Regions from separate parts of the Lactobacillus sp. ESL1191 genome, predicted to be linked through region 1. Evidence: riboswitches for the same ligand, from Rfam matches in the RefSeq annotation. Region 1 holds a riboswitch; the other holds the start of a gene.
What was found. A riboswitch is a leader RNA that binds a small molecule or an ion and turns the genes downstream of it on or off. The one in region 1 is predicted to bind magnesium.
Positions count from the first base shown of each region.

Region 2: linked by a shared signal. The riboswitch ahead of mgtA (magnesium-translocating P-type ATPase) and the one ahead of mgtA (magnesium-translocating P-type ATPase) in region 1 are both predicted to bind magnesium.

Region 1 covers NZ_CP196365.1:1,333,266-1,344,691, reverse strand. Annotated here, with positions in the region: gene ACSYSN_RS06725 (nucleoside hydrolase) at 1-738, shown strand, start outside; gene ACSYSN_RS06720 (C1 family peptidase) at 790-2,106, opposite strand; gene ACSYSN_RS06715 (Hsp20/alpha crystallin family protein) at 2,235-2,657, opposite strand; gene greA (transcription elongation factor GreA) at 2,863-3,324, shown strand; gene ACSYSN_RS06705 (Y-family DNA polymerase) at 3,401-4,714, shown strand; gene ACSYSN_RS06700 (CPBP family intramembrane glutamic endopeptidase) at 4,823-5,485, shown strand; tRNA gene ACSYSN_RS06695 (tRNA-Gly) at 5,528-5,598, opposite strand; gene ACSYSN_RS06690 (SOS response-associated peptidase family protein) at 5,689-6,291, opposite strand; gene trpS (tryptophan--tRNA ligase) at 6,389-7,408, shown strand; gene ACSYSN_RS06680 (deoxycytidylate deaminase) at 7,412-7,891, shown strand; gene ACSYSN_RS06675 (TPM domain-containing protein) at 7,821-8,480, shown strand; M-box (ykoK) riboswitch at 8,537-8,700, shown strand; gene mgtA (magnesium-translocating P-type ATPase) at 8,789-11,426, shown strand, end outside.
Region 2 covers NZ_CP196365.1:116,434-127,859, forward strand. Annotated here, with positions in the region: gene ACSYSN_RS00670 (FAD-dependent oxidoreductase) at 1-1,729, opposite strand, end outside; gene ACSYSN_RS00675 (D-alanine--D-alanine ligase family protein) at 2,070-3,158, shown strand; gene ACSYSN_RS00680 (transcriptional regulator) at 3,183-3,920, shown strand; gene ACSYSN_RS00685 (YibE/F family protein) at 4,030-5,139, shown strand; gene ACSYSN_RS00690 (YibE/F family protein) at 5,141-5,902, shown strand; gene ACSYSN_RS00695 (alpha/beta hydrolase) at 5,899-6,714, shown strand; gene ACSYSN_RS00700 (hypothetical protein) at 6,860-7,015, opposite strand; gene mgtA (magnesium-translocating P-type ATPase) at 7,012-9,657, opposite strand; M-box (ykoK) riboswitch at 9,758-9,922, opposite strand; gene ACSYSN_RS00710 (hypothetical protein) at 10,705-11,151, opposite strand; gene ACSYSN_RS00715 (hypothetical protein) at 11,165-11,426, opposite strand, start outside.

The sequences.
Region 1 (11,426 bases):
ACTTCTCGCGCCGTCAATCAGTTTCCAGCAGAGTGGCGGACGGCCTCATATTCCTTCAACTACCTGCCAATGTTAAATGAAGCAGGTAAAGTGGTCACTAAGCAGGCGCAGCAGCCGGCGCACTTAGATATGATAGCCAAGCTTGAACAGGCGAGCGCGCCAGTAACTTTGGTGATGACCGGACCTTTAACTGATCTAGCCCGAGCACTTGATGCCAGTCCGGCAATTGAAACTAAAATTGCTCGACTTTATTGGATGGGTGGGTCACTTGATGGCCATGGCAATGTGGTTCAGGTCAATGCTGACGGCAGCCAGGAATGGAATGCCTTCTGGGACCCAGATGCCGTTGCTCGCGTTTTAGACTCGGCTATTCCAATGCAGGTGGTGGGACTTGAAAGTAGCGAAGAATTACCCTTAACCGATGAACTCAGAATGCATTGGGCTCGCCTGCGCAAGTACCCAGCCATTGACTTAGTGGGGCAAGCTTACAGTCTCTTGGTTAATCCACCGATTCAAACCGCTCAGCTGTACTTCTGGGATGTTTTGACGACTATTAGTGCACTTTATCCAGAAGTTGTTGCGCGGGTAGAGCAGCACCGGGTCAAGGTAATTACCGCTGGCGTGGCTGCTGGCCGGTTGGTTGATGATCCAAATGGTCGCGAGCTTACCCTAGTAACCAAGGCTGATAAAGAAAAATTTTTCCAGCGGTTTGATGAACTGCTCATGCGAACTAACTAAAAAAACGAGATTCTTGTGAATCTCGTTTTTTGTTTGCATCTTAATTTATTACTAGGCAAGTGAATCCCAGGCGGGTAGGTCGGTTACTGGGCCTTCTGCCAAGGCGACTTGGTCGGGGGTTAGGTACTTCTTGTGGACAACTACTTCATAAGTATAGTCTCTGAACCAGTCGTTATTCATGACAAAGAAGCCCTTGTCGCCGTTCTTTTCACCCCAGGAATTTTCCACTTTCCATTGGCGGATGTGGCCCTGGTCTTCGTCAACTCCCACAATGGTCATGGCATGAGTGGAAGCTCCAGCTCCGGTACGTAGTCGGTCACCCTTAGACATTTTGAGGTCAACCCCATATAAGTCAGTGTACTGGTACAGGTCGCTGTTGAGGTAACCCTGCTGGCGGTCGCTTTGGGCACCAACTTCATTGCCAAACCAGACGGCTTCGCCGTCTTTTAATTGACTAACGGATGCTGATTCGAGATATTCCATTGGTACGTTGAGAAACTTGATACGATAAGATCCTGCTACATTGTCTTCAAAGGGTAAACCATACAGTTTGTTATATTCATGGTCGGGCGCGTTAGTTAGGACAACGTAGTCATCGAAGTCAACGTCGCCCATATACTTGTGCAAGAACTCGAGTGGTGTCAAGTCCTTGTCCAAGTGGTAGTTTTTGTCGTCGTCGCGGTATTCGAGATCAAACTTCCGGGGCGGCTCACCGACTGCAATAGCTGTCATTTGATACACTTCACTCAAGAGTTGCTCGCGTACTTTGGCAAGTTGATCTTCCTGACCTTTTTGCTTTAACGCGCGCAGCACTAGGGCATCTTTTCTCAGTTTGTCGCCAAGTGTCTTGGCAAAGGCATGAGTATTGTTGGTGTTAGCATTCTCCGGCATGGCATAAGATGGTACTACCCCATATTTTGCTATTAGGGCAGCGGCCATGTGAAATTGTCCGCCGTCTGCTCCCGCATCTTCAAGGTAAGCCTTAACGGTACGGGAGTCTAGTGCCTGGTCAGCAGTAGCTAGAATGTTCTCATAAAAAATATTTGCGCGTTCAATCTTGTCCCAGAAGAAGTTGTAGCTTTGCGAGAAGGTGAAGTTCTTAACGTGGTGCTGCTTGCCAAAGTTATGGCGCAAAATATTGAGTGTCGCAAACTCCCAGCAGCGCCCCGATTGGCGCTGATTAGTAACGTTTTCAGTGTCTAGTTCAGTTGAAAAAACCCGATTTAATTCAGCTTGCACCCGCTCGTTATATGCGGCTGCCTGTACGCCACTCTTTTGAGCGGCGCGGGCAATAACTTGATTTTTAGGGTTGGCATTGAATTGGTCTGCAAATTTTTCGATTTCTTGGACGGTAACCTGATGTCCCATAAATTAATCTCCTTTTTAATTTAATTTTAAATTATCTTCTATTCTAAGCCAAAACAAAAACGAGTTCAATATTTGAACTCGTTTTACCAAAGTAATTATCTTGGGCTGTCCTAAAACGCTCTGGATAGCTAGTCGATTTGGATCGAGTTTTCGCTTTCACTAGCGCTTTGTTTTGGTAGGTTAATGGTCAGTACCCCATTGTCATACTTGGCATGGATGTCACTAGCTGCAACATTTGGGAGCCTGAAGCTGCGGGAGATGTGACCCTCACTTCTTTCGCGGTGGATAAGACTACCATCTTTGGACATGTCCTTGAAGGACTTGCGCGAACCTGAAACGCTCAAAATACCATTGTTATAACTAAGGTTAATCTTGTCCTTATCCATGCCGGGCAGGTCAACTTTAATAACGTATTCGTGGTCGTTTTCCACGACATCTGCCTGCATTAATTTTGCCATTTCATTGTTGTCAAAAATTTTCTTTGGAAGATCAAACCAGTCATTCATCGCATCAAAAATGTCATTGTGCCGATTCATCATTTCATTTGCCATAGTAAAAACTTCCTTTCAAATTAACTTTATTTTGTAACGGAAGACTTTCATTTCTTCCTTACACTGCTTATTATAGTATGCAGATTAGGAAAAATAAAATAATTGGCACTCTTTATTTTTGAGTGCCAAATAAGTCGCTTAAATGCTGGTAAAATAGCATTAAATGCTTGTGGATAATTTTTTAAAAAAGTAGGGAGAGAAAATAATGGTTTATTATCAAAAAATGACACCAACCGGTTACCAAAAAATCAAGGATGAGATTACTCGGTTAAAGCAGGACCGGCCCCGTCGGATTAAGATTTTGCAGGAGGCACGAGCCTTAGGCGACCTGTCAGAAAACACTGAATATACGGAAGCTAAACGGGACTTGGGACACTTGCAGAGCAGGTTGCGTTACTTGGACAAGCAGTTAAAGTATGCCGAAATTGTTGAAAAAAGCGCAGACGGCAAGGTTGACTTAGGCAAAACCGTCACTTTGAAATTTGCTGATGAGGAAGAAACAGTGGAGTATCAACTTGTGGGCCAGCTGGAGGCCGATCTTACAGCCGGTAAGGTGGCCTATGATTCACCATTGGGACAGTCCATCATGAAAAAAACGGTCGGAAGTAAGGTTAAGGTAGAAGCACCAGCTGGTGAATACCAGGTAACTATCATTGCGATTAAATAAGTTTTTACTTGCTTGTTCAAACGTATGTTTCTATAATTGATAATCGAACAGTAGTTTGGAACAGAGGGTGAAGATGATGTATGATTACCGCTATGAACCGCATCGCGTGATTTTAATGATTGATAACAAGTCTTTTTTTGCCAGTTGTGAGGCACTTAAGTGGGGACTCAATCCGATGAAGGCAGTATTAGCAGTGGTTTCCCACCAGCCTGACAGTAAGGCGGGCGCGGGATTAATCATGGCAGCGTCGCCACTGGCAAAAAAGAAGTATGGTTTGACTAATGTGATGCGAGTACGTGACCTACCTAATAGTGATGCGGCCCCCGATTTGATCTTAGTAGAACCACATATGAACTTATATATCAGGCGTAGCATGCAAGTGCTGGACATTTTGCGGGAATATGCAGCTGAGGAGGACATCCATGCTTATTCAATTGATGAGTCGATGATTGACATGACCAAGTCCTGGCACTTGTTTGGTGACGATCCTTACTTGGTGGCACGGCAAATTCAAGTAAAAATTAGAAAGGAGCTGGGACTATACACGACTTGTGGGATCGGTGAAAATCCCCTACTGGCCAAGTTGGCAATGGATACTTCGGCTAAACACCGGGAATCGATGATTGATTACTGGCACTACATTGATGTGCCCGACACAATTTGGCGGCTTCCTAATTTAGAAGATGTTTGGGGGATTGGCAAGAGAACGGCCAAGCGTCTGCACCGGTTACAGATTAATAATATGTATGAATTAGCTCACACTGATCCGGCTATTTTACAAAAAGAATTCGGGGTTATTGGCGCACAATTATTTGCCATGAGTTGGGGGGTTGACCGTAGTATCATCAGTCAAAAGTACCAACCGCGGACGAAAAGCTATGGTAATTCGCAAATCTTAACAAGGGATTATACGGTCCAACGTGAGCTGGAAATCGTCCTCCGTGAAATTGGTGAGCAGGTGGCCGCTCGGATTCGGGCACATCACCTGCAGGCCGGCTGCCTTAGTCTACATATTGGCTTTTCACGATATCAGCAAGATGGCAACCGCAAGGGTTTCAGCGTTCAGCAAAAAATTCTCCCCACTAATGACAATGACCTGCTGGCGCAAGAACTCATTGCACTTTTGCGCAAAAATTGGCATGGCGAGCCTGTCCGAGAAATAGGAGTAAGTTGTGGCCACTTGGTCCCTGCAACTAGCGACCAGCTAACCTTTTTTGTTCAACCTGCTGAACAGCTAAAAAAACATACCATTGATCTGACTATCGATCGGATTAGACAAAGGTACGGTTTTACCAGTCTAATCCGGGCTTCCAGTCTGTTGCCCGGGGCGACCGCCATCAGACGTAGCAGCCTGGTTGGTGGTCACAATGGTGGTAATGCTTATGAGTAAGCATTATGGCCGGTCTGCAGGAGAAAAAACAGCTGGCATTTCATAAAGCGGCCTTTTTTTGCTATAATATGGGACTTGTAAGGTACACATTGGATAGAGGTAATTTTTGTGAATACACCAGCATCAAGAGAAGGCAACCTAATTCGCTATGCCATTTACTTAATTGGCTACATAATGGTTGCTGGCGTAGTTAAGCTTGTTACTAACAATTCACCAATTCACATCTGGGACTTAATTTTATTTGTCACGATTTCACTGATGGTTTTGTTGTTTTTTATTTATCGTTTTAACCGGGAGCAGCGTTATTTCGACCGCAGTTTCACGGGCTCATGGTTGAGTGAATTCGGTCTTATTGTGGGCTTGACGGTGGTCGTGACGGTTCTGCGGATTAGCGTGTCGTGGTTACAGTCTTATGGCAAACTCAAACTGTATGGCTTTCAGCTTGACTACTTGCACCATGAAGCAAGTGGTACGTACTGGTTTTTATTATTGGCAGTAGGTATTGTCGTACCTGTGCTGCAGGAATTTCTGGCGACTGGATTTTTGTTTAACTATGCCTTCCGGCGTAACACCGTAATGACAGCTGCGCTGGGGACACTTGCTTCGGGCTTGGTCTTTAGCCTGCTCAATTGGCAAAATTCGCTGCCGTTACTGGTGGTCAATTTGATCTTTGGTGCCATCTTTGCTTGGTCTTACCTCTATACCCAAACGCTCTGGATGCCTGTCTACTTGGCAATAGTTAACGGATTGATCTTGGTTATTATGACCTAACAAAAAAAGGCAATGACTTAAGTCATTGCCTTTTTTGTTTCAAGCGGATAGCGTGAATCGAACCCGCATCTTCAGCTTGGGAAGCTAACGTTCTACCATTAAACTATACCCGCATTACTGAACCAGTTTACCATGTTTTTGGTCTAAATCCAAGTTTCGATTTAAAAAATTTAGACCGGTAACTAGCAAAAGTAGCAGATTGGCTATTGTCTTTGCGGTATTTTGCTGACGGCTAGGGGTATCTGACTACGGTCAAGCAATGAAGTGAAGTTTTGAAAGAGCCACTGCCGCAATTCCTGGGGTTGAATGACTAAGGGCATTCGGTCATGAAGTGGTGCCATTACTGAATTAGGGGCAGTCGTCACCATGGCGAAATGGTCTTCTTGATAAATTCCGGCAATTAAGGTCAATGGTTCAGTTTCATTGCGAAAACTGAAACGTTCATGGTAACGGCGGCCGTTGCTAGCTAGATAAGTTTGCGGCCCGGATTCAAAGAATTGCTTGGCAATAATGAGACAACGCCGTTTTGCAAAGGAGCTGTCCCACAGCGACGGTTTTTCCGCAAAAAAGCGTTCAATACGAGCATTGAAGATTACCTTGTTGGCGAATGGGCTGGGATAACCCCAGGTCTTTTTGTCTAAGATTAACTGCTTATCTTGAAAAAGCAAGACAGGTGCAGCCGCTTGGGGAAAGATTTGCTGCGCTTGCGGAAGCTGAGCAGCTGGTTCGACTAGTGGTAAGTTCAAGTCCTGTATCAGATACTTGCTAATTTCGGCCAGACTGGCTAATTGAAATTGATTGAACATTTTTCTCTCCGTATTTAATCATCACTTGATTTTTGGTAGAATTGACTATAATTAGCAGATGAAATAGGTTTTAAAAGTTCAAGGAAGGCAAGATAGAATGAATAAGAAAGTTATCCTAACAGGCGATCGCCCAACTGGGAGATTGCATGTGGGCCACTACATTGGTTCTTTAAAAAATCGGGTTAGACTGCAAAATACTGGTGATTACCACCCGTTCATTATGATTGCCGACACTCAGGCCCTGACTGACAATGCCCGTGATCCCGAAAAAATCCGCACCAGTCTCGTGCAAGTTGCCCTTGACTATCTGGCGGTGGGGCTTGATCCAACTATTTCAACCATCTTCGTGCAGTCGCAAATTCCAGCTTTGTTCGAGCTGACAGCTTATTATATGGACCTGGTAACGGTTAGCCGCTTGGAGCGTAATCCCACTGTGAAGGCTGAAATTAAGCAAAAAGGCTTTGCTGAGTCCCTACCAGTAGGCTTTTTGAATTATCCAGTGTCTCAAGCAGCCGATATTACGGCCTTTAAAGCAACACTGGTGCCGGTTGGCGATGATCAGGCACCAATGCTTGAACAAACCCGTGAGATCGTGCGGACTTTCAACCGTGTATATAATTGTCAGGTGCTGGTTGAACCGGAAGGTTATTTTCCGACCCAAGGCCAAGGGCGGTTGCCTGGACTCGATGGCAATGCCAAAATGTCCAAGTCATTGAATAATGCGATTTACCTGTCTGATGATGCAGCAACTGTCAAGCAGAAGATCATGTCAATGTATACTGACCCGGGGCATATTCATGTCGAGGATCCAGGCAAGGTTGAAGGTAATACGGTCTTTACCTATCTTGATATTTTTGCCCCTGATAAGGATAAGGTAGCAGAATTGAAAGAAGATTACCAAAAAGGTGGCTTGGGCGATGTCAAAATTAAACGTTACCTGAACGAAGTAATGGAAGCAGAATTGAGTCCAATTCGGGCTCGCCGAGCCCACTTTGAGCAAAATTTAGCTGAGGTTGAGGAGATGCTAGTAGCAGGCTCAGACCAGGCCAATCAAGTAGCTAATCAAACTCTGACTGAGGTGCGTGAGGCAATTGGCCTGAATTACTTTAAGAGGTAAAAAATGCGTAAACGGATTCCTTGGAAACAATACTTTATGATGCAAGCACTGGTGATTGCCCAACGCTCAACTTGTGCGCGAGCGCTTGTTGGTAGTGTCTTGGTCAAGGACAATCGAATTATCGGAACCGGCTACAACGGTTCCGTGACGGGTGCTCCGCATTGTGATGACGTCGGTCATCAGATGGTGGATGGGCATTGTGTGCGGACAATTCACTCGGAAATGAACTCGTTGATTCAATGTGCCAAGAACGGAGTTTTGACTGCCGCTACGGAAATCTACGTAACGCACTTTCCTTGTTACAATTGTGCCAAAGCACTGACGCAGGCCGGAGTCAAAAAAGTTAATTATTACTTTGACTATCATGATAGTCCGTTAACTATAGCGTTGTTTAAAGAATGTGGGGTACCCTATGAGCAAATTAAAATTGACCGCGACTACGTGGAGCAATTGGCTCAAATGCTGGCAGACGTTGAAAACTAAGTTGACGTTAATGCTTGCCTTGGTGGGGGTGTTTTGCACGATGACGGCTTTTACCAATCCCAACGTCAAAGACAATAGTCATCTGCTGGACCGTGAAACCAGTAAGTTGATTATGGCTAAGAACGATCGTTATCTGCAGACGAGTGAGCAACCGCGAATTATTGTGCAGACAGTAAACCGGGTGAATCATTTAACGCCCAAAAAACTGAGTAAGTATAAACACACCGTCTTTATCGTGGTAGGTAGTAAAGATCAGAAGCGTAACGTCCAGATTTATACCAGTAAGGACTTACACGGCGGCTTTACCGCGGATATTCGCGGTAGCATCATTCGGGCACAGTCCGACCGCTTGCGCAGCAATAACCGCCAAAAATTTAATCAAGGCTTACGCTTCGTCTTTAGAGCATGTGCGACCACCATTGACCAACAGTATCAGTATTCGCTTGATAGGTACGACTTGTCGGCAGAGGAACGCGCCCAAATCACGCATCCCCACCGGCTAGCACTTCCGATTGCCCTAGCCCTTGTGGTCGTTTTGGGGGGACTGGCTTTATTCTTTAAAAATAACTTGCACCCAAAAAATAAGTAAATGGGTTGACTTGGGTTGGTGATGTGTATTACACTCACAGTGCAAATCAAATAAAACAAATAAACTGTTAGGTGAGACTCCTACGTGAACAAATGCTATCGCTCAGAAACATCCAGAGATGCCAATGAGTTAAATAGTTACCGTCGAGATAAGGCGGTAACCAGATAGCTAGCCTGAGCTTACGTCACGTAGTGTTAAAACTGAACGACGAGTATTAATGATACCTTGTTTAAAAGGGGGTCGCCAGCGGTATGAGGGCGATCTCTTTTTAGTTTGTTTGCGTTTTGGAAAGAAAAGGAGTGATGAAGATGCTGAGAAAACCAACTGAAGTTGCTAGCAACAAGGACCTGGAGCTAGTCAAAGCCATTGCCAATGAGGATAGGGCAGAGACACTCGCAAGGCTCCATGCAAGCAGCGACGGACTGACCAGTAGTCAAGCAGAAAAAAACCGGGAGGAATTTGGTTCCAATACAATCGCGTCTGGTAAGCGCAACTCTAAGCTGCAGTTTCTAGCTGAGGCCTTTATAACGCCGTTTACGTTGGTCTTATTAGCCTTGGCGGCAATTTCTCTCTGTACCGACTATATTTTTGTACCGGCCGGAGAAAAAGATCTGAGTACAGTTGCCATCATGCTCACGATGGTGGTCATTTCAGGGATTACTAGCTTTATCCAAAATGTCAAATCTTCTAGTGCCGTTGAAGCACTTTTAAAAATGGTTTCGGTTACCACGGATATCATCCGGGATGGCAAGGACCAGGAGATCGATACCAGCAAGGTGGTGGTTGGTGATGTAATTCGTCTGGCTGCTGGTGATATGGTGCCGGCAGACATGCGGTTACTTACTAGTAAAGACCTCTTTTGTTCATCTAGTTCGCTCAATGGTGAATCAAATCCAGTTGAAAAAATTGCGACTAAGAAACCGCAATTAGGTCAAGATCGTGACTATCTGGATTACCCCAACATTCTCTACGAGGGAACGACAATTGTTTCTGGTTCTGGCTTAGGTGTAGTTTTTGCCACGGGTGAGCGGACCATGTTTGGCAAGCTGGCGCATGACATTGCCCACAGTGATGTTAAAAACACGACTTTTGACGTGGGAATCAAGAACGTTTCTAAGCTTTTGATTGTTATGACGGCAGTCATTGCGCCGCTGGTATTAATTATTAATGGTCTAACTAAGGGTGACTGGGTTAATGCCTTGATCTTTTCGATTGCGACCGCAGTTGGTTTGACTCCAGAGATGCTGCCGGTAATTGTTACCACTAACTTGGTTAAGGGTTCAATTGAGATGTCCAAAAAGGGGACAATCGTCAAAAAAATGAACTCAATTCAGAATTTTGGCTCTGCTGACATCCTGTGTACCGACAAGACGGGAACACTTACCCAGGACAAGGTCGTACTAGAACGCCATTATGACTTGAACTTGCACGAAAACCCGCGGATTTTGGAAATGGGCTACATCAATGCTAATTATCAAACGGGGATGAAAAATCTGATTGACAAGGCAATTATCGAGGCTTCCGGTGACGAACTCGATATTAGTGAAATCCAGCGTGATTATAACAAGATTGATGAAATCCCCTTCGACTTCTCCAGACGACGCATGAGTGTTGTGGTTGAGAATGCTGATCGTGAACATGGCGAACACTTGCTGGTAACCAAGGGCGCTTCTGAAGAAATGATGGCTGTTGCTACCAAGCTTGAGGTTGATGGCCAGATTCTGCCGCTAACCCCAGAGCGTAAACAAAAGGTAATGGAAAAGGTCAACAACATGAATGATGATGGCCTGCGCGTGATTATGATTGGCTATAAGCGGAATCCGGCCCCAGTGGGCGAATTTTCGGTCAAGGATGAAAATGAGCTAATTCTTTGCGGGTTTTTAGCCTTTCTTGATCCGCCCAAGGAGAGTGCCAAAGCCGCTCTGGCCCGTCTTAAGGGTGATGGAATCACCGTTAAGATCTTGACTGGCGACAATGAGGCCGTTACCAGAACGGTTGGTCTGCAGGTGGGGTTGAATGTTGATACGGTTTATTCCGGCGCAGATTTAGAAGGTAAAAAACCGGAAGAGCTAGCCAAGATGGTTGAAGAATGCAATATTTTTGTCAAACTTTCACCAGAAGATAAGACTAAAATTATTAACTTGCTGAAGCAAAACGGGCATACGGTCGGTTATATGGGCGATGGGATTAATGATGCTCCCGCAATGAAAGCCGCTGATGTTTCAATTTCAGTTGATACGGCCGTTGATATTGCCAAAGAATCTGCTGATATTATCTTGTTGCATAAGGATCTCAATGTGCTCGAAACGGGGGTTCGGATTGGCCGTAAAGTCTTTGGCAACACGATGAAGTATATCAAGATTACTCTTTCCTCCAACTTCGGTAATATCTTGTCAATATTAGTGGCCTCCTCCTTCTTGCCATTTTTGCCGATGCTACCGCTCCAGTTACTGGTTTTGGACCTGCTGTATGGCACCAGTTGTTTGTCACTACCCTTTGATGATATGGATAATGAGTACCTGAAAGTACCACGGACTTGGTCAACAAAAAAACTGCCGAAGTTTATGTTTTACTTTGGACCGACTTCCTCGGTCTTTGATATTTTAACTTTTGGCTTGCTGTACTTTGTGATCTGCCCGCACCTAGTTGGCGGTAACTATAATGCGATTAGCCCCGTTCAACAGGTTGCCTTTATTGCATTGTTCCACACGGGTTGGTTTATTGAGTCGCTTTGGACTCAAGAAATGGTTATCCATGCCCTGCGCGATCCGCGCTTGCCTTTTGTGGGTCAGCATGCTACGGCCACGGTCATCTTGTCCACCTTTGGTGCAAGTATTATTGGTACGCTGATTCCATTCTCGTTTTTGAGCAACAAACTAAAGTTTGGCGAGCTCCCAATGAGTTTCATGTGGATTGTGCTAGGAATTTTAGTGCTCTATATTTTAC
Region 2 (11,426 bases), 350 kb from region 1:
GGCCGCTAATGATTTGTCCCGTTGGGTTCAAAACTCGGGCCTGGGGATCAATGGTCAGCCCGCCCATGGTGTGGTGGATGGCTGGCTTTCTTGGTGTGGCATAGAAAGGTGCAACTTCGCACTTAAGACCAAAGACGTTCTTGTGGAATTCGGGATCATTTTTTTGATCGACAGCGTGGTTGTAAGTTTTAATGGTTTTAACTAAAGTGTCTGGCTCCATACCTGCTTTTTGAGCTAGTTCTGTGAGTGTGTCTGCCTTGAGTAAGGAACCGGCCTTGACTTGGGCATCAATTGCTGCCTGACTAGTATTATAGGCAGTTTCCTTAATCTGATCGTCAGCAATCAGGTAGAATAAGCCCCCATTGTCAATCGCTGCCTTGGCCAAGATATCTCGTTCAGCAAACTCGTTGACGAAGCGTTGGCCCTTTTGGTTGACCATAATGAAGTTGGCTGGAGGTGTTTGTAGTCCGGTAAATAATTCCCCCGTCTGCGGATCAGAAACGGGCATTAACTGAATAAAGCCCATGCCGAACAAGTCAGCGCCAGCCTCAAGCCCTAGTTGAATACCATCGCCAGTGATTGCAGGGGAATTGGTGGTAGCAATGTCGTCAGCAATGCTGGTCCAGTACGTATTGAACTTTTGGACCATCTTGGTGTTAGCGCCAAAGCCGCCGGCCGTTAAAATCACTGCCTTGGCGTGGACAGTTAACTTACTACCGTCAGCGCGGGTGGCAATTACGCCGTAGACCTTGTCATGATCAATAATTAAGTGCTCAGCCCTAGTTTCCAGGTGTGGTTCGACGCCATGATTTTTCACCCAATCGCCCAAGATATGAATGTAGGCATAACCCATCGGTTCTACCGGTTTGTGCCCGCGCCGCCAGAGTCCGCCCACCGGCTCGGTAACCTCACTATTATCAAACTTAACGCCTAAATCCGTCAGCCACTTAACCGAGTTCAGGGCGTTGGTAACTAACTCATGGACCAAGTTATACTTACCGTGAATTTCATTACCTTTTAAGTCGGTACGCTTTCCGCCAAGATAGGTTTGGACTTCGTGCAAGAGGGTGGAATCAAATAAGTGGTCTGCCCCAGTTGACACATAATCCTTGATTTGTGCCTGCAACTGCTCAAAGTCTTCCTGGTATTCTGGGTCAATCTGCTCGAGCGGCAGTGCTGCTAGTTCCTCCAAAGTTTCTTTTTCACCAGGCAGAGCCGCGAACTTGCCCTGCCACTCTGGATCAGCTGCATTCAGAGGACCACCAGCCCGGCTTGTGTTGCCGCCAACTTGTGGGTATTTTTCAAGGATGACGACCTGTTCACCGTGCTGAATAGAGCGCACTGCTGCAGCCAGGCCCGCACCACCGGCACCAACAACAACCACATCAGTGGTTATCACTTCGTCTTGCTGTTGAGCAACGGCCGGTTTTGGCCGGTGCTTCCAAGCGGCAGCATCACCACCGGCTTGGGTAATTGCAGCGGCTACACCAGCGATTACGCCGTGGCTAGAAATGGTGGCACCGCTGACCGCATCAAGGTTGAGCGTTTGGTTGGCGACAATCTCTTGGGGGAGTCGGTGAAAAACCTCATCCGCCACGCCCTTAGTCTCGCTAGCTGAATCAACCGTGATTTTAGTAATTTGATTATCATTGATTTCCACCGTCATCGGCATGGCTTCAGATCCGTGTCCCATCGCCTTGACATTGTATTGACCATTTTTTAGTTCCATTTTTTTACTACCTCGCTAATGTTTGTTTTAAATCCTTTTGAAAATAGCATAGCGCTTACAGCTGGGACGAATCAAATAGTTTTTTTGCAATTTTTAAATAACGAAATTGCTATAACGAAATTTTTTATAACACTGTAGAGATTACTACTATCCTATATAGTTAGACTAAATTTAGCTTGTTTCTACATAACATAGCCATTAAGTTATTGGCGCTTTAAGGCTGGCTTGATGAGGTTTTAACCAGATCCGAAAATTATTTGCTAAAAATTAGTGAATTTGTAATTTTTCTGCTAGTAAATGCCGTATAATAAAAAAAGCTAAAACATATGAGGTAGAAACAATGACTAGGAAAACACAGGTTGGTCTTATTTTTGGTGGTAATTCATCTGAGTATGAAGTTTCAATTATGTCGGGCCACAACATTTATAGTGCGATCGATAAAAACAAGTTTGAAGTTCATCCGATTTGGATTACTAATTCAGGCTATATTGCTAACGAAGAGGATGCATTCAAGGTACTTGAAAATCCGCAGTACACGGTTAAAAATCCCCATCAGGCAGCTAATATCGCCAACTTGGTGGAGTTAGCCAACTTGGCTGAAATTGATGTTTTCTTTCCGATTGTTCACGGTAATCTAGGCGAAGATGGCAGTTTGCAAGGCCTTTTTCGCGTGCTGGACAAGGCCTTTGTCGGTGATGATGTATTGTCTGCCGCGGTGACGATGGATAAGGAATTCACTAAAATTCTGGCCCAACGAGTTGGTGTGCCCGTAGCGAATTGGATTGCGATTAAACGGTTTGAATATGAAGATCCAAGCAATGATCACGATGCGTATGCTAAAGTTAGTGCCAAATTAGGTAATGACCTCTTTGTTAAGCCTGCTAACCAAGGCTCGTCCGTTGGCGTACACCATGTGACTACTGCCAAGGAGTATGAAGCAGCTTTGGCTGATGCATTTAGATATGACGACAAGGTTTTGGTCGAAGAGACTATCCACGGCACTGAAGTTGAGACTGCGGTGTTGGGCAATGATCAACCGCAAGTTTCAGGGGTGGGTCAAATCATCAACGCTGAGGGTACTTTTTACAGTTATGAAAACAAGTACGATGAAAATTCAACTACAACTTTGCAGATTCCGGCTGCTATTCCGCCCGAGATCGCAGAGCAGGTTAGGACCAATGCCCTGAAAGTTTACCAGGTAACCGAGTGTAGTGGCTTTGCACGAATTGACTCGACGTTGCGTGCAAGCGACCAGAAGGTTATCTTGACCGAGGTCAATGCCCTGCCAGGATTTACTAATATCAGCATGTATCCTAAACTTTTTGAGCAAGTAGGTATTTCCTATACTGCTTTGATTACCAAACTGATTGAATTGGGATTAGAGCGATATGAGCATAAGCAGATCTTGTTGCACAAGATTGGTCAATAACAATGGGTGAGGGAGTATTGTTTTATGACTAGTGACAAGCATCATTTTGAAGAATTAACCGCGCCGGCGGCGACTGCCAAAGAGTTGCAGATTAGTGTTGCGACCTTGCGTAAGTATTCGCTCATCGTTGAGCGCGTTACCGGAAAAGCAGATTATTACGTCAGAACCAAGCAGAAAGCCCGGTTATACAGCAAGCAAGACTTGCAGGATTTAAAGGACTTTCATCAGTTGGCTCAAGAGCATGGTCTAACCTTGCAAGAGGCGGCCCAGCAAGTTTTTGCAGTTAGTGACCAGAATACAAAAACTGAAGCTGAAGACAAGGGTGTAAAACAGGAAGTAATGTCGACACCGCAAATGACCAAATTACTTAATGCCTTCCAACAAACAATTGAGCAGCAAAATACGGAACTGGCTAATTTGCACCAGCAGTTAGACCGGATTGAAAAGCAAAATCAAGAACTCCTTGAAAACCAGCAAACTGCCGTTGATTCAGAAAAGTTAGCTGCCCTGCCGGATATTTCGGGGATTGTGAGTGAAACCGACCTTGAGGCTGAAGTGCCAGTAGAGCGGCAGCTGACTGCAACCGAGAAGCGGGCTCAAGTTATGCAAGACGAACAAAAGCCTAGCGACCAAGTACACGAAGAAATTTTGTCCAAGGCCAAGGAAAATGCTGAAAAAAGTACTAATGACCACCGAACTTTAGCGGATATGCAGGTAGAACCAACAAAGCAGCATTGGTGGCATCGCTTTATTGATATGTAAATAAAGACGACTTTAATAAAAGTCGTCTTTTTGATGAAATTTAAGTAAATTTTTAAGGAAGTGGACCTACTTTTGGGGTACAGTAAACAGAAGAGATTGGACTGATGAAATGAACAAGATTAAGCAACGCCATTTGCTTGCGCTAGTTGTGGCCGTTATTGGACTGGTGTTAACAGCCGGGACTTACTTTGCCACTAATATTTATGTCAAAGATGATGTGGCGGTTATTACCGACAAGACAATCAAAGATACACTGGTGGAAAAAAGTACAGATGTCTATGGTAATAAGGATGAAACCAGAAAACAAGTCTTACACTTAAAGGTCTTATCAGGAGAACACCAAGGGCGGCACTTTACGACGCAAAACTTTTACTATCCGTCCCAGCTAGTAACGCAAAAATATCGAGCGGGTCAGCGGATTTTTGTTAATATCAAAAAAGGTGAACCTGCCATCCAAAACCCGAAACGAGACTGGGTATTGGTGCTGGCGCTGACCGTTACAGCGGCTTTATTAATTGCCGTTTCAGGCAAAAAAGCGATCGGTCTAATTGCTTCTATGACGCTGAGCTGGGTGCTCTTCTACCTGGTTATTATGCTGAACATTAAATTAAACGGTTCTTACATTGTCTTACTATTTGGCCTTGCCGATATGGTCTTCTCCTTCTTCAGTCTACTGCTGGTACAGGGCTTTAATCGCAAGATGTTGGCAACCTGGGCCGCGACCCTGCTGGGGGTGTCTGTTTCGTTTGTTTTGTGCTATGTGATTATGCGCCTGACGGGCGAGTCTGAAATTAAGTATGAGACAGGTGACTATGCTACCCAAGATCCGCGCGGGATCTTCTTAGCCCAAACGCTATTGGGCATACTGGGTGCGGTTATGGATGAGGCAACGGATATCGTTTCCAGTCTGTATGAGTTAGTCCAGACTAAGAAAGACCTGACTGTCAAACAATTAATTAATAGTGGGCGGACCATGGGCCAAGAGATCATGGGACCGCTAATCAATGTTCTAGTGCTGATTTTTATGTCAGAAGCTTTGCCGCAGACAATTATTTATTTGCGCGATAATAACAGTCTTAAATCGGCCTTTGGTTTTACGTTGTCATTAGGGGTTACCCAGAGTGTTATTTCTGCCATTGGGATTGTTTTGACCGTGGTTTTTGCGACGGGTTGCAGTCTCTGGTTTTTGGAAAATAAACCAGTAAAGGTGGGTGAATAAAATGAGCACGTTAACAGCCTTATTAATTGTCCTAGCCGTCTTGATGGCTGTGGTTGGTGGTGAAACTGGAATTCGCAGTTTTTTCAGTGTCTTGATTAACACCTTACTACTAATTTTATTGGCCGTTTTTATTTCTTGGGGAATCAGTATTCCCATTCTCATTCTAATTTTTATTCCGCTAAAGCTGGTGACGATAATCTTCTTAGGTACGCATGACTATCTAGTTGCCAAAAATTCCTTTTTTTCGGCATTGTGGATTTGTTTGACGGTCAGTGTACTGATTCTGGGCTTTGAGTGGTTGGCTCAAGCGGCCGGTTTGGGACCGGAGGCCGGTGAAATGCTGGTGGGCTTATCACAGATGCCAGGCCTTAGTTATCCCTTGATTGCAGTTGCAGTGGCAATTTTTTCAATGCTCGGTGCGGTTGCCGAGGCAGCCGTTGCAATGAGTTCGGGTTTGCTTGAAATCAAGAAGCACAAGCCAGAGATTTCGACTGCAGAATTACGGGCAAGTGGAGTTAAGATTGGCGATGACGTTTTGGGCACGGCCATGAATACGATTTTGTTTGGGATGTTTGGCAGCTTCTTATCGCTGTTTTTATGGTATATCCGCTTAAACTATACCTTGGGTGAAGTTTTGAACGAAAAAATGTTTGTTAATGAAGCGCTAATTATCTTGTATTCACTCATTGGTGTATTATTAACAGTACCATTATCAACTGCCTTGATTACAAGAGCAATGGCAAAAAATAAGGTGAAAAAATGAAAGTAACAGATTTAACATTAACTAACTTTAATGGACGTAAGTTCAAGGTTCATACCTACACTTTGGCGACAATTGGTGACTTGGTTACCCCCCAGCATCCACTGGCAATTGTGATTCCAGGTGGCAGCTTCGATCACCTCTCCAAGCGAGAGGGCGAACCCGTTGCACTTGCCTTTAACAATTATGGTTTCAATAGTGTGGTAATGGAATACAACTTGGTGCAGGAAGGAGACATTTACCCTGATGCGGGGCTTGATGTCTTGACGACGATCAAGTATTTCCGCGACCACGCCGCAGAATACCAGATTGATCCAGAAAAGATTGTGACCATTGGCTTCTCAGCTGGCGGCCATGTTGCAAGCTTTGCCAATAGCATGGCTAATGCCGCTGCTTATCAACAGCAGTTTGACTTTAAGCAAGTAGATGTGTTGCCCAATAAGACCATTTTAGGTTATCCCTTGATTAACTTGGCTAAGTTGGGCTTTGACGTTCCGGAAGGAGAAGTGGATCTGGTACCGGAGGATGAATTTATTAAAAACAGCTCGTTAGGGGTCACAAGTGACACACCGGCGACCTTTATCTTTCATGCTTGGGATGATCCAATTGTTTTAGTCACTAATACGTTGGAATATGTCACTGCTCTCCATGACCAAAACGTACCGTGCGAGGTTCATCTCTTTAACCGGGGTGGCCATGGTTTTTCGCTTGGCCGCACGGATATGGTCGTTAAGGGACAGGAGTGGCAAGATAATCCGCATGCCGCCCACTGGTTTGACCTGGCCCAAGAATGGCTGGCCAGCGAGTGGCAGTGAGAAAGGTGCACTGATAAATAGTTGAAATCGCAAAAGATAACCGCTGTCCGGTTATCTTTTGTTGCGTGACTAGTGCTAGTTTGAAAATCAATTGGATAAAATAAAACCCACCAGGAAGAATTGTCATTGCCTAGTGGGTTTTTGGTTAATTCATGATGGTATCAACCAGCATAAACGCACCTGAAGTGGTAAATAAAATTGCTGGTGCAAGCTGTTGATGCAATAACCAGGCGATTCCCAAGCCTATCCATGTTAGTGCAAGTGCGGTTTGGACAGGGTAAGTAATAGTTTTTCTTTTCATAATAATGCTCCTGTTTTGTTAATGTACCAGCGTTTGACGATGGTGACTAGGATAATGTAAGCAAGGCAGGTAACTGTCAGTAGGCACCAGAAACTAGCGGGTAAGGGAGACAACTGCAAGAACTGGCCAATTACTGTGAACGGCAGAACAGAACCGAAGACCAAGGCAAGTGAGGTTACCAAGGTGACGAGGCCAGCAGCGCGGCTTTGGATAAAGGGGATTTTTTCCGTGCGCAAAACGTGCAAGACCAGTGTCTGCGTCCAGAGCGACTCGACAAACCAACCGCTATTAAAGAGCTTGATGAAGTTTTGCTGCATAGTTCCTGAGGTTGCTCCGTAGCCATGTCCAATCACGGCTGGACAGATGATAAAATACATTGCTAAATAGGTGGTAATGTCAAAGACGGAACTAGTTGGACCAATATATTTCATGAAACTGGCAATGCTTTTAGCCTCCCATTTGCGCGGAACTTTTAGGTATTCGGGATCCATGTTGTCCCACGGAATCGAGAGACAGGATAGATCATAGACCAAGTTGAGAAATAGTAATTGCATTGGCTGCATGGGTAGAAAGGGGAGAAATGCGCTTGCACATAAAACCGAGAATACGTTACCAAAGTTAGAAGAGCAGGTTGCCTTGATGTATTTCATAATATTGCCAAAGGTTTGTCGTCCGACCACAACGCCCCGTTCTAAGATCATTAAATCTTTTTGGAGTAAGACAATCGATGCCGATTGCTTAGCAATATCGACAGCAGTATCAACTGAAATACCGACATCGGCAGCTTTCATCGATGGTGCATCATTAATTCCATCACCTAAGAAGCCAACCACGTGACCATTATCTCGGAGGGTCTTAACGATCAGTGCCTTCTGCTCTGGAGAGACTTTGACAAAAACGTTGCTGCTTTCGACTGCCTGACCTAATTCATGTGGACTGAAACTTTGGATGTCCCGTCCGGTGATAATGTTGGTGACGTCGAAGCCAATGTTGCGGCACACGGCCTCTGTAACTGGGAGACTATCGCCAGTGATGATTTTAACTTTGGTTCCGTGTTTAGCTAACGCCTTAATGGCTTTGGCCGCGGTGTTTTTGGGTGGATCCAGAAAAGCTAGATATCCTAAGAATATCATATTAGTTTCATCGGTTGTGGATAATTCATCACCTGCACTTGGCTGAGGATTATTTTTGATGGCCAGACCTAAAACTCGTAACCCGTCCTGATTTAAATCGGCTACCTGCTGCAAAATATTTTTCTTCCAGTCCTTGGTCAGGATTTCTTCTTGGCCGTGTGACAATACGCGATTAGACACTGCGAGCATTTCCTCGATTGCTCCTTTGGTGACCATTTGTACCAATCCATCAGCTGTTTCTACGATTGTGCTCATTCGGCGCCGGGAAAAATCGAAAGGCAATTCATCAATTTTTTCGTATTGCCGATCGTCAATTTTTAGTTCGCTTGCAGCCGCTTTAATAACTGCCTGGTCCATTAAATTTTTCAGGCCAGTTTGAAACCGACTATTTAAATACGCATATTTTAGAACCTGGTCTTCTTCCTGATGATTGACGTTATAATGATACTCTAATATGATCTTGTCTTGGGTTAAGGTACCAGTTTTATCGGTACACAATACGTCCATGGCTCCAAAATTTTGGATTGAATTAACATTTTTTACAATGGTGCCACCCTTTGACATGCGCAAAGCTCCCCGCACTAAGTTGGTCGTTACAATTACCGGGAGCATTTCGGGGGTCAAGCCTACTGCGGTTGAAAGTCCAAATAACAATGCTTGCCCCCAATCGCCTTTGGTTAGACCATTCAGAACACAGACAATCGGGGCCATCACTGCCATGAAGCGAATGAGTAGCCATGACGTCTTGCTGATTCCCAGGTCAAAGTTAGTGGGGGTGGGTTTATTATTGGTGATGCTTTGGGTGACTTGTCCGAAACGGGTATTTTGTCCAACCGCGATCACTAGACCGGTTGCTGTCCCACTGACGACGTTACTCCCCATAAAGGCGAGTGTCGGATAATCGGTTATGTCTTCATAGCTGCCCTGCTGGTGTTTAGCACGTTTTTCAACGGGGTAACTTTCTCCCGTCAGCGCAGCCTGAGAAATGAACAGGTCCCGAGTTTTGATCAGCCGGATATCAGCCGGAATCATATCACCCGCCGATAGCTTGACTAAGTCACCAACAACTAAGTCTTCGAGCAGAATTTCCTGGAGCTCGCCATCACGATATACATCGGCTTTCACTTTGACCAATGATTGAAGCTTGTCAGCGGCATTGTTCGATTTAACTGACTGAATTAAGGACATAACCCCGCTGGTCAAAACCATGATTGAAATAATGATTGTCCCCGTTAGATCACGATCGGCTGGAGCACTCCAGAGATAATCGGTACAGAATGAGATTATCCCTAACACGGTTAATACAAGCGTAAACGGGGTGACAAAGGCTTGTAAAAATTGGACGGATAAGGGCGTTTTGCGCCGGTAAGCAAGTTTGTTGCTGCCGTACTTTTGACGGTGTTCGGCTAGGTCTTGTCGTCTGAGCCCGCCAGGCCCAGAAGCAAATACCTTTAATGCCAACTGCGGGGCTTGTTGGGCGACCCTGTTGTAATCTTCTGTCTTATACATAATAAAAAACCTCCTGACAATTAAGTCAAAGAGGTTCCTACAAAAAGCCGCAATTATAAATGCAGCAACAAAAATGCCGCGAATAAATCGCGGCTCCCTAAAATAAATTTTGTTATTTTAGCACTACCCGGCGTAAAGACGTCAGTCATTAGCTACTTGGGAAATAACCTTCGTTCGGTTATTTCTGTCCTATACATTGGCGTTTCGCAACGTTTCTGTACAGTAGCTTATGTCCGTGTAGGAGCCTCGTATATTAAATTAATCAACGTTGAGAATTTACCATGCCAATTAGTTAATGTCAAGGAATAATTAAAACCAATTTTTTTCTTGTACAAAAAGAGGTCTTAAGCCCACCTGATCATAGAATCTATTGAAAAATATTCTTTAGATCTATTTTTAGAAGTTTGCTTATGACCTCTCATTGTAGCTATACTCTTTTGAACCAGTATCGAGGAGTCAAAAATCAACTTGTCTAATTTAAACAAATTTGATGCTAATAATTTATGATTTTTTCTATTAGTGTATGGCGGTAGTCTGTTTAACGACTATACCTGTTTTTTAGTTTAGGTTAGTACAGGTAGCTGTCCTTATTTGTGATGATTAAAAACCTACTAACTCCACTTTTAGGGTTTAATATATATGCGTTGCCACTTGATTTATTGTTGGTACCGTGATCAAATGTACTATCTTGAAAGCGAATCTGATAACAATATTTAAACGGTGTTAAGAAACTGATATTCACATTATTTGACATAGCCGCGTTATTAGAAAAGGCGCCAATAATACTCAGTGGTTTTTTGCGCATATTATTTCCAAGCAAACTGCTTTGACAAATGTATCATAAGACTTATAAGCTCTAACATAACCATAGTAGAAAAACTGTCGTGGTTCATTTGGCTGACCATATATAGCTAATTTTTTGATTTTAAAAGTTTTACGAATATATAATTTAAAATACTGTTTTTTATTAGGAGCATTAATGAAATATCCCGAATTTCTCACATTTCCTAAAAAAACTAAAAACTAAATCCTGCACCATAGTTCATATCACGGACGGGTTTTGGGTTTTCCTATTATCATTGGTACATCCGAAGTTTTCTCAACAACGATTACCTGGTCTCTTAATTTGGGGTAATACAAATATGATTTTTTATTCGTAATTATCAAAATTCCGCCGCGGCCCTTTTGGGGCTTTAAGACATATGCGTCATCCCTTGCACGCTTATCGGTCTCATGTTTGAATTTGCCATTGTTAGCTATTGCTCTCTTGTAGGTACCTCGGTCGAATTCAGCGCCATTAAAATAAAATCGATAGTGGTTTTTAGGTAGCCCCAAAGAAATATTTACATTATTAGGGGGGTTGACCTTATTATCAAAGTCCCCTCTAGGAGTCGGAGTAGCCGGATTTTTGCTGGCATTAATCAAGAAAAAGAGCGTAATGACCAGCAAACAGCCAAGAACATAAGTACTGATTTTGTAAGGGTTTTTGCTCATCTTCTTGCTCCGCTTATTGTGCTATCGCATATGGATCTTCGCTATAAAAAGCTCTGGCATAACCATAATATAAAAATTGTTTGGGACCGGTTTGATGGCCATACGGATGACCATACCAAGCTACTTTTTGAACTTTATATGTTTTTTTAATATAGAGTTTAAAATATTGGGTTTTGTTAGGGGCCTTCACATATTTTCCGGAACTTCCATTATTGCCAAGGTTAACTGAAAAGCTCACTCCGGCAAATCCAGAACTGACACTAATACTGGGCCCC